4 regions of the Paenibacillus sp. FW104-T2 genome follow, and region 1 is predicted to be linked to each of the others. Evidence: riboswitches for the same ligand, from Rfam matches in the RefSeq annotation. Region 1 holds a riboswitch; each other region holds the start of a gene.

Evidence for each region. A riboswitch is a leader RNA that binds a small molecule or an ion and turns the genes downstream of it on or off. The one in region 1 is predicted to bind cyclic di-AMP.
Region 2: another riboswitch for cyclic di-AMP. It lies ahead of AC3WQ3_RS25395 (resuscitation-promoting factor); the one in region 1 lies ahead of AC3WQ3_RS27225 (C40 family peptidase).
Region 3: another riboswitch for cyclic di-AMP. It lies ahead of AC3WQ3_RS05460 (hypothetical protein); the one in region 1 lies ahead of AC3WQ3_RS27225 (C40 family peptidase).
Region 4: another riboswitch for cyclic di-AMP. It lies ahead of AC3WQ3_RS19695 (NlpC/P60 family protein); the one in region 1 lies ahead of AC3WQ3_RS27225 (C40 family peptidase).

Annotation. Positions count from the first base shown of each region.
Region 1 is NZ_JBYTCE010000033.1:17,542-20,859, forward strand. Features, by position in the region: gene AC3WQ3_RS27215 (c-type cytochrome) at 1-3, opposite strand, end outside; gene AC3WQ3_RS27220 (GNAT family N-acetyltransferase) at 158-670, opposite strand; gene AC3WQ3_RS27225 (C40 family peptidase) at 962-1,432, opposite strand; cyclic di-AMP (ydaO/yuaA leader) riboswitch at 1,436-1,573, opposite strand; gene AC3WQ3_RS27230 (hypothetical protein) at 1,834-2,676, opposite strand; gene AC3WQ3_RS27235 (M1 family metallopeptidase) at 2,687-3,318, opposite strand, start outside.
Region 2 is NZ_JBYTCE010000027.1:13,957-17,274, reverse strand. Features, by position in the region: gene rnmV (ribonuclease M5) at 1-153, opposite strand, end outside; gene AC3WQ3_RS25395 (resuscitation-promoting factor) at 306-1,490, opposite strand; cyclic di-AMP (ydaO/yuaA leader) riboswitch at 1,762-2,015, opposite strand; gene AC3WQ3_RS25390 (TatD family hydrolase) at 2,258-3,028, opposite strand.
Region 3 is NZ_JBYTCE010000003.1:162,249-165,566, forward strand. Features, by position in the region: gene AC3WQ3_RS05455 (glutathione peroxidase) at 102-578, opposite strand; cyclic di-AMP (ydaO/yuaA leader) riboswitch at 947-1,119, shown strand; gene AC3WQ3_RS05460 (hypothetical protein) at 1,238-1,633, shown strand; gene AC3WQ3_RS05465 (HAD family hydrolase) at 1,804-2,487, shown strand; gene AC3WQ3_RS05470 (Nramp family divalent metal transporter) at 2,650-3,318, opposite strand, start outside.
Region 4 is NZ_JBYTCE010000016.1:65,620-68,937, reverse strand. Features, by position in the region: gene AC3WQ3_RS19705 (alkaline phosphatase family protein) at 1-696, opposite strand, end outside; tRNA gene AC3WQ3_RS19700 (tRNA-Leu) at 965-1,049, opposite strand; cyclic di-AMP (ydaO/yuaA leader) riboswitch at 1,411-1,542, shown strand; gene AC3WQ3_RS19695 (NlpC/P60 family protein) at 1,548-2,012, shown strand; gene AC3WQ3_RS19690 (carboxymuconolactone decarboxylase family protein) at 2,092-2,421, opposite strand; gene AC3WQ3_RS19685 (hypothetical protein) at 2,547-2,765, opposite strand; gene AC3WQ3_RS19680 (hypothetical protein) at 2,884-3,213, opposite strand; gene AC3WQ3_RS19675 (xanthine phosphoribosyltransferase) at 3,316-3,318, opposite strand, start outside.

The DNA of each region.
Region 1 (3,318 bases):
CATCCGTTATGTCCCCTCCAGAATGAAAGATCATCTAAACTGAAACTGTCCATATCATTATAACGGAACCTGTTAAGACATCATAGCATTTTGTGGTAATTTTTTGAACTAATCACATAAACGGGCATGAATTTCTTTTGGTTATGCGGTTTAACGGTTAACGAGGTCCTTCATAGACCATGCAATAAAAAGGCTTCAAACCGCTTGGTGTCTGTCGTTCATACGTATCCTTGGTGACAAATCCGGCCTTGAGATAAACCCGCATAGCTCGCGTATTCCAGGTGAGTACTTCGAGATCAATCTCATGACTAGGGTTCCGCCGAATGGCTTCCTTCACGATCGCAGAGACGAAGGCAGTACCGCGACCTTGTCCACACTGTTCGGGGTGCATACCAAGCCCAATCCGCGTCACGCCTTCAAGAGGAAAGAATTGAACGAATCCGCAAAGTTGGTCCTGCTCTCCGAGTACAACTGCATATTGCTCTTTTCGAAGCTGCTCATCGCCGAATTCAACCTCCAGCGCCTTCATCTGTTCCCAGGGCAGCCAGGTATAGATGTTATAGGGTGGTTCATATGTCCAGCTGCAGATCAATGCTGCATGTTCTTCCTGCATCGGCACAACGTGAAACGTTACAGAAGCTTCATCCACACCACTGCACGCTCCTTTCATTGTGAACAAGCTACTTTTAGTCATACGCTAATCGTTTATAACATATGTCATTTCATATTTAATCCTGATTTCACTCTACAAAAGAGGAGGGCATTTGGCAAGGTTTTGCTCCCTTGAAAAAAAGTGAAACAAAAGTTCCTGGAATTTCGTTTATATTATAGCAGGATGGGTAAAAACATCATAAGGGCACGGACGAACAAGCACAAAAAAACCGCCGGATACATTCCTGCGGAGAATGTACCGGGCGGTTGATTTATGCTTCGTTACAGTATGATGTTGCTCAGCTTGTCCCTAGTCGAGGGCCAGTGATTCATATGCGTCCGTGCTCATAATCCGTTTAGCGCCAACATAGCGGTTGGCCCAGTAGTTCTCACTCAAAGAACTAATGGTAACTCCTTTGGAAGACGAGGAGTGTGCAAACTTTCCTTCTCCCACGAAAATCCCTACGTGTGAAACCCCTTTACCCGTTGTATTGAAGAAAACCAGATCGCCTGGTCTCATTTCCATGCGGGATACCGAGTCACCCATGTCGAATTGGGAACTGGATTGACGAGCCAAATCGATGCCCAGCTTTTCGAATACATACCGTGTGAATCCAGAGCAGTCAAAGCCGTTAAGCGTTGTTCCACCACTTTTGTATGTAGTTCCCATTGCTGAATCAATTACTTTATCCATTTTTGAATCTGCGAATGCGCTGCCTGCTCCAAGTGATAGTGCAAATGTTAAGCTAAGGACAGCTGCTGTTAATTTCTTTTTGAACAAGAGATATACCCCTTCCAACGCCTGCGAGGTTAGCTTAAGGATTCGGTTGAAGGTCCCCTATGATCCCTCTGTAGCAAGATCAATTCACCCATAACTGGTTCCCCCGCTTCCCAGGTGCCAGGAATTTGGCTATGCTAGTTGTGCACCTGCGAAATCAAGAAATGACGATTTAATTTTAAGTAGTTACAATTCATAAGGTAAAGATTACAAAGTTGTTACTAAAAACTCACTGCGATTATTGTAACAGAGGAGTAAGCCTTTGGCAACGTTTAACAAGAAAATTAGCAAAAAAAACCTCGACCTTTGACGGGGAAAGGTCGGGGTTTGCGTTTGTGAAGCGTTAACATTGACATAAGTTTACATGAAGATGGTAACAATTTTCGTGCGGTTCATTACACTTTTTAACCTTTGGAGGACTTGGACTGCCACAGACGGAAATGAGCGCATATCTTCCATATATCCAACAAACATCTGGCGAGCGGATAGGTTTGTTGCAGGATCAGACCCATGAGACCTGTCAGGAACCACGAAGCAGATGTGAAGGCACCGAAGATGAGCAGATGAATTCCTCCCAGAACCACTGCGATACCAATGAGAGAAATGATATGACGCAAAGCGAGCAATAGACCGAGAAATGTACCTTTTACCCCGCCCTGATCCTCGGGAGCTGTAGCGCCAAACTGCATATATAACAAAGCATGATGTATGATCCATCCATATACAATCCATCCGGCTACATATGGAATGCCTGGCAGCAGCAGCTGCAGCGAGTGGAATCCATCCAGAAAGATACTATACAGCTTGGGGATCAACCAGTAAGCAGGCAGCAGCAATAATAGCGTTTTAATGAAATGAAGAAGCATCATCGGTTTCCACACTGCCTTGATCCCACGTATAAAAGGAATACGTTCTTCTGTATGATTGAAGTGTTGTAATGAATAGAGTAGCCCTGCCTGGATGAGAGGGGTAATCAGCATGCGGAGCAGGAGCATGGCCCCAAGTATCCATAAATAGCGATGCACCTCGGGATGGGTAGACAGACTGAGCTGGCTTTCCATTTTAAATAAAATGGTACTCAGCTCCCCGGCGTCAGGGTCCGGATAGCGCAGCAGCAAGGGAATGACTGCCGATTGCACCATTTTATAGATGAAGTAACCCCACACCAGCTGATAGAGAAACAAAAGTGCCACAATGAACATATGCTGACGGACGAGAAACCAGCCCTCACGTATTTTTGCTTTCACTGTCTCCACCTCACCATGACAGACCTCCGAATATAGCTTCAATAAGCTTGGTTACACTCATGCTCCAGCGGAACTTGGATGGTTCATCCAGATCGGCTTTCAAAAAGTTATTCATATGACGGTTCTCCAGCACAACGGTATATAACGGATCGGTCATGGCCCAGGATACAGGCGAGCTGTACGTTAACTTGTACGTAATTTGACCGTTACTACCATCCCATTCCTTGGCGACGATGTGTCCATCTTCAAAAACGATGCGAACGGGTACCTTCTCGTAGTCGCTGCCTTTCTTTACTAATGTTACCGATGATTCATACAACGTTTGACCGTCTTTCTCAACAGGCTTGACCTGGATATTCTCCACTGCGAAGTCGGCCATTCCGTCTTCATATACGTATTGATTAAAATAATCAGACCAGGACTTACGGGTCACTTGCTCCACGACCTTTTGGAAATCGGCCGAAGTGGGATGTTTGAATCGATATTTTTTGACATAAGTTGAAAGAATGCGTTCCATCGTTTTAGCGCCTACTTGTTGTTCGATGCCCAGCAGCACAAGCTTGCCCCTTGTGTAAACATTGGCTGCGTAATGATTCTGCGAATCAAACTTCCAGGACTCCTGAGTGAGTGAGGCAGGCGAAG
Region 2 (3,318 bases), on a different contig from region 1:
AATCACGCCGCGTCTCTCCTGTGCCAGTGCAATTCGCTTCAGGATTCGCTGATTGATGGCTGATCCGCCGGTCTCAATGGTGTCTGCCTCAACAGCCCGCCGGATGGCGACGGTATCGTCCCGTCCTTCTACCACAATGACTTCTTTTATCATGTTCCATTTCTTCCTTTCTAACGCAAAAAGAAGAGGAATATCCTCTTCTCTGCCAAACGGCGGCGAGCCTATTCAGACTCCACCGCCGCATATTCCGCATGATTCATTCATGCAACTATTTTATAGCATTCCCATTTCAAAGTAAAACGATTTTAGTTCGCTTCCGGCTTCACCGGACCGATCACATATACCGTCTTGCCTTTCTTACGTCCGAAATTCAGGGCATGCTTTACACTGTCATAATATACATCGATTTTGTTGCCTTTAATGGCGCCGCCGGTATCTTCCGCACGACGGAAGCCGAGGCCCTCAATGTACACCCACCAGCCGATCGGAATCACTTTTGGATCGACCGCAATGGTCCGTCCTTCAGTTACCCGGGTACCGGAAGCTGTTTTTGTACCAATGCCAGGCTCCTCAGAAGAGTAAGCGGTCATCGATACATTTTTAAGTACTTTGGAATATTTAAAAGAAGTGCCTGAGACGGTAATCACTTTGCTGCCTGATGCAGCGGTTTTCTTCGAGTTCGTTGTCGTTGCTTTCTTTGCTGTGGAGGTTTGGGCCGATACCGTCTGAATCTCCGGCTGCTTCACAACAGGTTTTGCTTTGGTTCCGACAGCAATAACTTTATCGACACGGTTGGTCGATACCGATTTGCCCACCATCTTTTTGGAGACTAGCTCTCCATCCTGAAACACCTTTTCGATATGCTGTACAAGTGTACCTTCTTTGCCGTTTACGATGACGCGATTGTCACCTTTGTACAAGCTAGGGTCAGCCGTTTTGATTACTTTGTACGCAATCGGCTGTTCCACTTCCACTGTACGCTTTGTTACACGCACTACGCGAATTTTCATATCTGCCTTGATTGGTGTTGCGAGCGCAGGATAAACCTTATCCTCACTGGCAACTTCAATTCCAGATTTCTGAATTGCATCTTCTACCGATGAATCGGTTGTATACAGAGTCTTGGTGTCTCCGTCTGCCGTAATGTTGACTGGAACGGCCCGCTCAATAACAATGCGGTCTCCATCTGCGATTGCCCCGTTCAAAGGCATGGATACCTCATCGTGGGGGCTGACTGTGATTGATTGCTCCTCCAGCATTTCTTGAAGCATTCCTGTACGAGTCTCTACCGCTTGAGCTTTGCCATCAATAACCAGCGAAATTTGTTTCCCGGCTTGACCGTAAACGACTAACAAGATCATGATTGTAAGCGCGATTGAGAAAATAGCGATCAGTGCCATTTGACGCATGTTCTCATGCTTCCACCGCAACGCGTAAGACTTACTGGATGATCGTGACTCATGGGTCTCTTCTGGTTGGAATGTGCCCACTTCTCCGTCCTCCTTCATAGCCTCGCCGTCTAAAGTTAATGCATGATGTCTTTGACGCGACTATACCAAATTTTCTACAGAACTGATCGATATCTCAATGACCGGTTCTGCACCATGAACCACTCTTCGCAACATGATGTCACCACCTGAATTCTTACCGTATGATGACCTTGTTTCTTTTATTCAAAAACAAAAAAGCCAAAGAAAGAGTGTAAGAGGAACTCTTTCGTGGCTTCCGAATGATTTTGAATATCGGAAATTCATGCACGAGGTTGCCTCTCTTTTTCCGCTTGCGAGGTTAGCTGTCGGGTTCGGGCGAAAGAGAGCCGCCCTATCTCCGGTCACCCGCTCATGGCGGATGCCCTTGAATTCACCCCGAGACCCAAAGAAGAAATCAAATAGTGCTTCGCAAATGCATCCGCTGCTTTTGGGTCAGCGAACGATGCGCATCAGCTGCTTACACTGATGTTTAAGCCCTATTGGTTCCCCCGCTCTCCGTTAACGGAGACTCAGCGAGATCGGTTCATGAAAAGTATTGTTGTGTCATCGGAAAGTGTCCCTTTGTTCATCCCCCGAACATCTGTCCAATTTTCCGCACAACAATTCACTGAAAAGATGATATCCTGTTTCGATGCATGTTGTAAAGCGTTGTTCAAGTACGTTTTTCTAAATATTTGGTTAAAATATTGTAATATTCTTCATTTATTTGGATCAAAAAGCAAATTCGCTCCGTCTACCTCTCTTTTTCACCGCATTTGCTTCGTTTTTTAACGAATTCCAAATCGTTCCATGGCATTTTTGGTCGTTATTGCAGCAATTTCCTCTACCGAAATGCCTTTAATTTCCGCAGCTGCTTCTGCAACCAGACGTACATGCGCTGTTTCATTTCGTTTTCCACGATAAGGATGTGGTGTAAGATATGGGGAGTCGGTTTCAATGAAAAATCGGTCCATCGGTACCTTCGCCAGTACCTCTTTCGGCTGCTTGGCATTTTTGAACGTAATTGGTCCACCGAAGGATAGATGGAACCCTAGATCAAGACAGAGTTTTGCCGTTTCCCAGCTTCCTGAGAAAGAGTGCATGACACCCCCGACTTGTCCAGCTTTCTCTTCACGCAAAATTTTGACAATATCCTCATGAGCATCGCGATTATGAATGACAATAGGCATGTTAAGTTCACGAGCCAGTCCGATCTGTTGTCTTAATACACGATGCTGCACATCCTTGGGTGAAGTGTCCCAATAATAATCCAGGCCAATCTCGCCTATGGCAACGACTTTTTCATGTTTGCACAGAGACGCAATCCACTCGAGATCGCCCTCCTGCATCGTAATGGCATCCTGAGGATGCCAGCCTACCGCAGCATATATAAAATCATACGTTTCGGCAAGCTTCATCGTGGATGGAATGGTCTCCCGGTTGAAACCGACATTGATCATACGGCCAACCCCGGCGTCTACAGCACGTTGAATCATCTCCTCGCGGTCCTCGTCGAATTGCGGTGCATCCAGGTGTGTATGTGTGTCGAATAACATCATTTGTATTTCTCCCTTCCTGTCGAATAACTGTTTTCTATCCCGATCAAAATCCTATAAAATGCACCCATTTTATCATCATCATTGATTTTTCAGAGTACAACATGTGGATTTTCCAAATTTAATTTCTACTATATATAGAAGCCCTTCTCACCTAAACTTGTTCAAAAAAAGTGTACATTACAAAATTATGTCGATCTACATATACTCTCCATTAAAGCAGATTACTGTATCATGATAATATCTCGAAATAGAAATTCTTTCTGTCATAGCTAATTTGTAAATTTTTTGCT
Region 3 (3,318 bases), on a different contig from region 1:
TGGAAAACCTCTTTTTGCGTTTGGAGAAACATAAAAAAGGCCATTCACACAGAACCGGACTTTCTCTGGTTCCATGTTAATTATGGCCTCTCCATGTTGATCTATTTCAGCAGTTTCTCAATATCAGCTTCAATCTGGTCAGGAGTGGTTTTTGGAGCATAACGCTTCACGACCCGTCCGTTCTGATCAACGAGGAATTTGGTGAAGTTCCACTTGATGGCTTTGGATCCGAGCAGTCCCGGTGCCTCTTTTGTCAGGTGCTGAAATAGAGGGTGAGCGCTTGAACCATTAACATCAATTTTCTCAAACATAGGAAAGCTTACACCGTAATTCATCTGGCAGAACTCAGCAATATCGTCGGAAGATCCCGATTCCTGAGCGAATTGGTTGCTTGGGAAACCCAATACTTCAAACTGCCGGTCTTTGAATTTGTTGTAGAGTTCCTGTAAGCCTTCAAATTGCGGGGTCAGACCACATTTGCTTGCCGTATTTACAATCAGCAGCACCTTGTTGCGATAATCGGACATCTCGACTTCCTGGCCCCGAAGGGTATTGACTTTGTAGTCATAAACGGACATGATCAGTCGCCTCCATATCGTATAATGGGTTAATAATTCCTATAGTTATATTATATTGCTTACAATTAGATAATGCAAAACTAATTAAGTAAATTCCTATGTTTACTTACAGATATCTAAAATTACAACCGTTTTTCATAAGGACGAGAATTAGTGAGATTCACAGAGATGGATGGAGAATGGATTGGTTGTAAGCGATATCATTGATATGTAATGCCTTAAATTCGTCCATTCGGTGATCTGACCGGACTTTACACTAACATGTCGCGGGTGTATGATTCATATCGTAATTTCTAATTCAATTAAACTTAACATGAACAACGAAACAAACGATAATATCGCTCTGGTCAATACATGAAACAGGAACGATGTTTTAATCGCTGAGTTTCCATTCATTCATGGGTGGGAAACGGGGGAACCAATCGGAAAGGCTGTCATTGCAGCTAATCCATGGGGTGAATTTTTCGGTGCAAGCCGGAAATAGGGCGACTCTCGCGCCCGAATCCGTCAGCTAACCTCGTAAGCGTTAAAGGGAGAGGCAACAAGCCGTACGCATATTCATGGCGTTTTCGTCATGGGTTATTCAAGAAGCGTTCGGGAGGCCTTGGTCCCCCACGCTTCTTTTTTGTTGTCTTTTCACGCCAAGGGAGGAACGAATGATGGATAATGAGATGATTCTAGTAACAGCACCGAATGAAGCAGGACGCAAGTTTATCAAGCTGTTGATGTACAAAAAAATGCCGTTTGCCGTTCTGACCAACAGTGCAGGGGAAGAACGGAAGCTCCGCAGAATCGGAGTGGAGAACGTCATTCGCATGAATACAGCTGAAGCTCAGAAGTGGTTTCTACCGCAGTCGAGCGTAGGCAACGTTTTTATTTTCGAGAACAGTTTGAACCTGACCTGCCGCTATCTGCAGATCTGCCGTTCCTGGACTTCCAAATCACTATGTGTAATTACGGAACAGAGTCACCCCAAAGGCATTTACCGCGGGATGGGAGCTGACCGCATTGTGTATTCTCTTAATGGAGAAGTTGGCTTCTTGCTTAATGGTTAATGTGATAGCTGCCGATTGATCCGGTGTAAGGTGCCTGTTATAATTGAACTTGTGGAAAAACGGAATTCTGAGGAGACTCATGCATGATGGTGGGTCTTCTTTTTTATTTGAGCATTATTGTACATTGCTGATTTAGAGATTGCGTTCATGGCTAACAAGGAGGAATAGGCGTGCCGGATGTACGGGTGTTAAAATGGTTGTTCTTTGATGTAGGAGATACGCTGGTCGACGAATGGGAGCCGGTAGATGATATTATAGGGCAGTTTGTAAAAGAAGCCTGCTTGCTTGGATATCCGGTGAAAATAGAGGAAGTGCGAGAGATATTTGCCTCCTGTTACCGAAATTATGAGCAGTGGCCCATGAGGGTAGCCATTCGAACGCTAATCAGCGATGAACGTCATAGGGAGCAGATCCAGGAGAAGTTGAAGTTCCGGAAGGAGCTGGAGAAGCCCTTCGCTTCTGCTGACGCGGTGTTGAAGGAATTGTCACACCATTATCGAATCGGGATCATCGCCAATCAGAGTCCAGGGACAGCTGAGCGCCTGGAGAGCTACGGTCTGCGGAGGTACGTGGATGTACTGGCTTGCTCGGCAGAAGAAGGCGTATCGAAGCCGGATCCGGAACTCTACGCTGTGGCTTTGAAGCAGGCGGGATGTGAACCCGAGGAAGCAGTGATGATTGGAGATCGGATGGATAACGATATCATTCCTGCCAAGAAGCTGGGGATGCGAACGATTCGGATTTTGCAGGGCTATGGACGATTTCAGCCTGAGCTTGAGGGCCAAGAGCGTGCAGACTGGACCATCGAAGCCTTGGAGCAGCTTGTTCCACTGCTTGTGCCTTCTGAGGGTTAGTGGAAAAAATTTAAAAGTGATGACTTTCGTGTCATTAAATAAAGGACAAGGCAAGTGCACGGCAAGCTAAAAGGCTGATTCCCTTAAGTATTATACTTAAGGGAATCAGCCTTTTTTAATGAATCTCTGGTAAGAGGAAAACTGTTTTACAGCATATTCAGATTAAAACAGCATGATGGTCTGGAAGATCAGATAAACGTTCAGAACCACAATTACGGCAGCGATGATCCAAGAGATGACTTTGAGCCACAGTTTGTTGGCGAATGCGCCCATGCTTTTTTTGTCACTCGTAAACATCACAAGTGGAATAACAGCAAAAGGCAGCTGCAAGGATAGAATCACCTGGCTCAAAATCAGCAATTCTTCCGTTCCGTGTTCGCCGGCGATAGCCGTCACAATAACGGCAGGGATGATCGCAATTAATCGGGTCACGAGCCGGCGGAGCCAAGCCGGAATCCGAATGTTTAGGAAGCCTTCCATGACAATCTGCCCGGACAGTGTACCTGTAAGCGTAGAGTTCTGACCGGAGGCCAGTAGAGCGACACCAAACAGGATACTTGCAATGGTTGTGCCCAGCAGAGGTGTGAGCAAGTGATAAGCATCTGCAATCTCAGCGACCTGTGTCATGCCTGCGCTGTGAAATACAGCGGCTGACACAATGAGTATGGCGGCGTTTATAAACAGGGCAAGGGTCAAAGCGATTGTTGAATCCATAGTGGAGTAACGAATGGCTTCTCTTTTCCCCTGAGTTGTCTGTTCAATCTGCCGGGTCTGCACGATGGACGAATGCAAGTACAGATTGTGCGGCATAACCGTTGCTCCAATGATTCC
Region 4 (3,318 bases), on a different contig from region 1:
CTTCGTTAGACCATCCGGCAAGTCTTTAATCCCTTGAAACGGATTAGACAAGGCACCCAGGGACATTAAGTCCGGCCCTTTCACATCAATCTCTTTGGGTAAAGAAGCAGCTGCTTGAATCCATTGAGGTATCGACAGCTTTTGAGCGGACATCCCTCTGTATATCAGGCCGTTGATTGAACCCGATTTTAATCCTTGCCGGGCAAGATCCTCATAGATCGTAGGTAAATTCCTGTTCAAATGACTCCCGTTTAAATGGATTAGAGCATCGGTCACTACCGGGTGCACTCCTTGTTTGAGCACTTCCGTCGGGCCGGTTCCGTACATGATCATTTTTTTGTATTCCGCAGAATACCAAGTCAGACCCGGCACACGGTGAAGGTCCGAATATGCACCGGTAAGCAAGGAGCTGTCGATCGTGACGGACATCGTGGGAAAAGAACTGACCAGATTTTTATAATATTGCCCGTTCTTGATCAGAAATTGTAAGACAGGAAGCTCCTGCTTGCTGATTCCTTGGTCGATCGCCTGATACATTAAAGAGTCCACCATCAGGAAAATGACTTTTTTCGCATTGTTACCATTAGCGGAATTTATCCGCATCAAATCCTGTTCTTTAGGTTTCGAGCTCTGACATCCGATAAGCATGGCCAATAACAAAATCCAAGGCAATTTCCGAATCCCTTTTTTCCTCATAGACAATTCACCCCATTTATGTACATTTTGTCTTGAAAATCCTGGGGTTATTCGAGGTGCTTTTTGCCAAGAGGCAATGGGACCTGAAGAAATGCCTATTGTTCAACAATATCCTTTTTCAGCCGGCGCTCCAAACAGAAGCTCGACTTGCATACAGCTATTTTGTTTTTCTCATTTGATGAACTGCAGCATCTATAATGTATTTAAAAAACAAAAAGGTCCCCAATCTGCCAGAAAAAGCAGATCAGAAACCTCATGTATGAATTGATGCGGTCGAGAGGACTCGAACCTCCACGGGGGGTTAGCCCACACGGACCTGAACCGTGCGCGTCTGCCAATTCCGCCACGACCGCATATGGTATATCTCCGAGATAATCTATCGCGGCGACAAGAAATAATATATCATGTGAAATTCAATGTGTCAACAATTAAATGATTTGGTATAAAACTACGATAACCGAAAGTTATAAAATCTGGTCGAGACCTGACTTTCCCTGATGAGAATGAACCGTGCTCTCCTCTAATACTCCAATTTACTTATTTGTCCAATTTCTGTGCTGATGAAACACAAATTACGTTTTTGTCATCATAAATAAACATGGAGAACTACTATTTTTCACAAAAAGTCTTGAATTCCGTTAACATTGCAGAAGGAAGAAAGGTTTGACAATTACGCATTTATGCAATATAGTTTCAAAAGGTTACAAAAACTTAATTATTCATTTGCCGAGTTTCATGTTTGAAAACGGGGGAACCATTTTGGGTGAATTATTCTTATACATAGGAAATATAGGGAACCTTCTACCGAACCCTTAGCTAACTCCGTAGGCATCGAAGGGAGAACATTGATTTTGAAAAAACTGATCATTTCTATTTTTGGCGCAGCCGTTCTATTCACATCTGGTGCAGCAAGCACTGAGGCAAGCAGTATCAACACCGTCGTTAACAACATGACTGGAATTCCTTACAAGTGGGGCGGCACGACGCTGGCCGGGTTTGATTGCTCTGGATTTATGAGATATCTCTTCCAAAAATATAGCATTGATTTGCCACGTACTTCACAGCAGCAGGCCAAGGCGGGTACTCCGGTATCCAAAGCCAATATCCGCACAGGTGATCTGGTATTCTTCAACACTTCAGGCAGCGGCATTTCGCATACAGGCGTATACATCGGGGGCGGACAATTCGCTCATGCTTCCAGCAGCAAAGGTGTCAGCATTACCAAATTATCAAATCCGTATTTCAACACTCGCTACGTTACCGCACGCCGGGTGACTGGACAATTTATGTATAACAAGATGCTAGGAAAAATATAAGTTGGACAAGAAACAGGCTCTGGATCATTCCAGAGCCTGTTTTGCTGTCTAGTTATTCAGCTCACTTGCAGGAGAAACCTTAGTGCAATGCCTTTTGCACACGCATTGCGCCTTGAGACAGCGCGTGACCGCCGCCTACTGCTCCGGCTACCGCAACCGTCTCCATAATCTCCTGATCGGTTGCGCCCTTCGCACGTGCCTCTTCTACGTGGTAAAACGTACATACTTCGTTATTGGCAAACAATCCGATGCCGAGGGCAATCAGCTGCTTGGTTTTGGCATCAATGGCACCTGACTGAAAGCATTCACCCGTAAATTCGTGATACGCTTTGACTACGCCAGGCAATACATCGCTTAATTCTCCAATCTGATCCTTGTAGGCATGTACCTTATCATTCATCAATGTCATGGCTACCCGCACATCCTCTCGGCTGATAAGTTTACGAATTCTCGCTGTACCTATCTTCTCTCCCGAGTGTCGGAATTATGCCAAACCATCCATGGTAATTCCATGCATCCGTCTCCAGAGCGGCTCTATTCATCAGCCGGGCTTTGGCGCGGTTCGCTAAAGAGCTGATAGCGATAGCTGCGGTCCAGCTTGACCACACGTCTGTTCTGGCGACGGATAAGCACCTGTTCCCCATCCCATGCAACGATAATCCCTGTTACATCGTTGGACTCCAAACCATCCCGTACCACTCTTACTTTTTCACCCGATAAGCGCAGTGCATCCAATTCTGCATCACTAATCATGTCTATGGCTCCTATGTTCCAAAATAATTTACAAAAAGAGACCTAAATGAAGAGTCATTTAGGTCTCACGTGACTGTATTGGACTGTTATGTCATTCGAAAAATGTCCCGACTGAAAGTTACCGCTGCGCGTGCTCTTTGCTGTCGTTCTTCTCGAACCAAAAATCAAGCACTTTGGCGGACATCACACGTTCTTCAAGGTACTCCACTTGATGTGGTGTAAATTGTTCTTTCCAAGCGAAGGACAACTCTTCACACAAGCCTACAATGGTCAGCAACTCTGACCAGGCAACATAGCGTTTGTACCAGAAAAATTGAGGATGTTCAATCATATAGGGATAAAGGTCATCAAATTCCGTATGTTTACAATCCAGGGCACGTTCAAAATGAACTTTCGACTCCGCCAGCTTTTCAATAAAAAATTGTTCTGATGCCGGTTGGTTCCCCATGGTGTTGCCTCCTCTCCCTAACATAACCCCATTATAAATGAAATCCGCGGTCATGCAAAGGCATTGTTCAAAAAATAGGCTTTTTCCTTTAAACTGTCACATTTA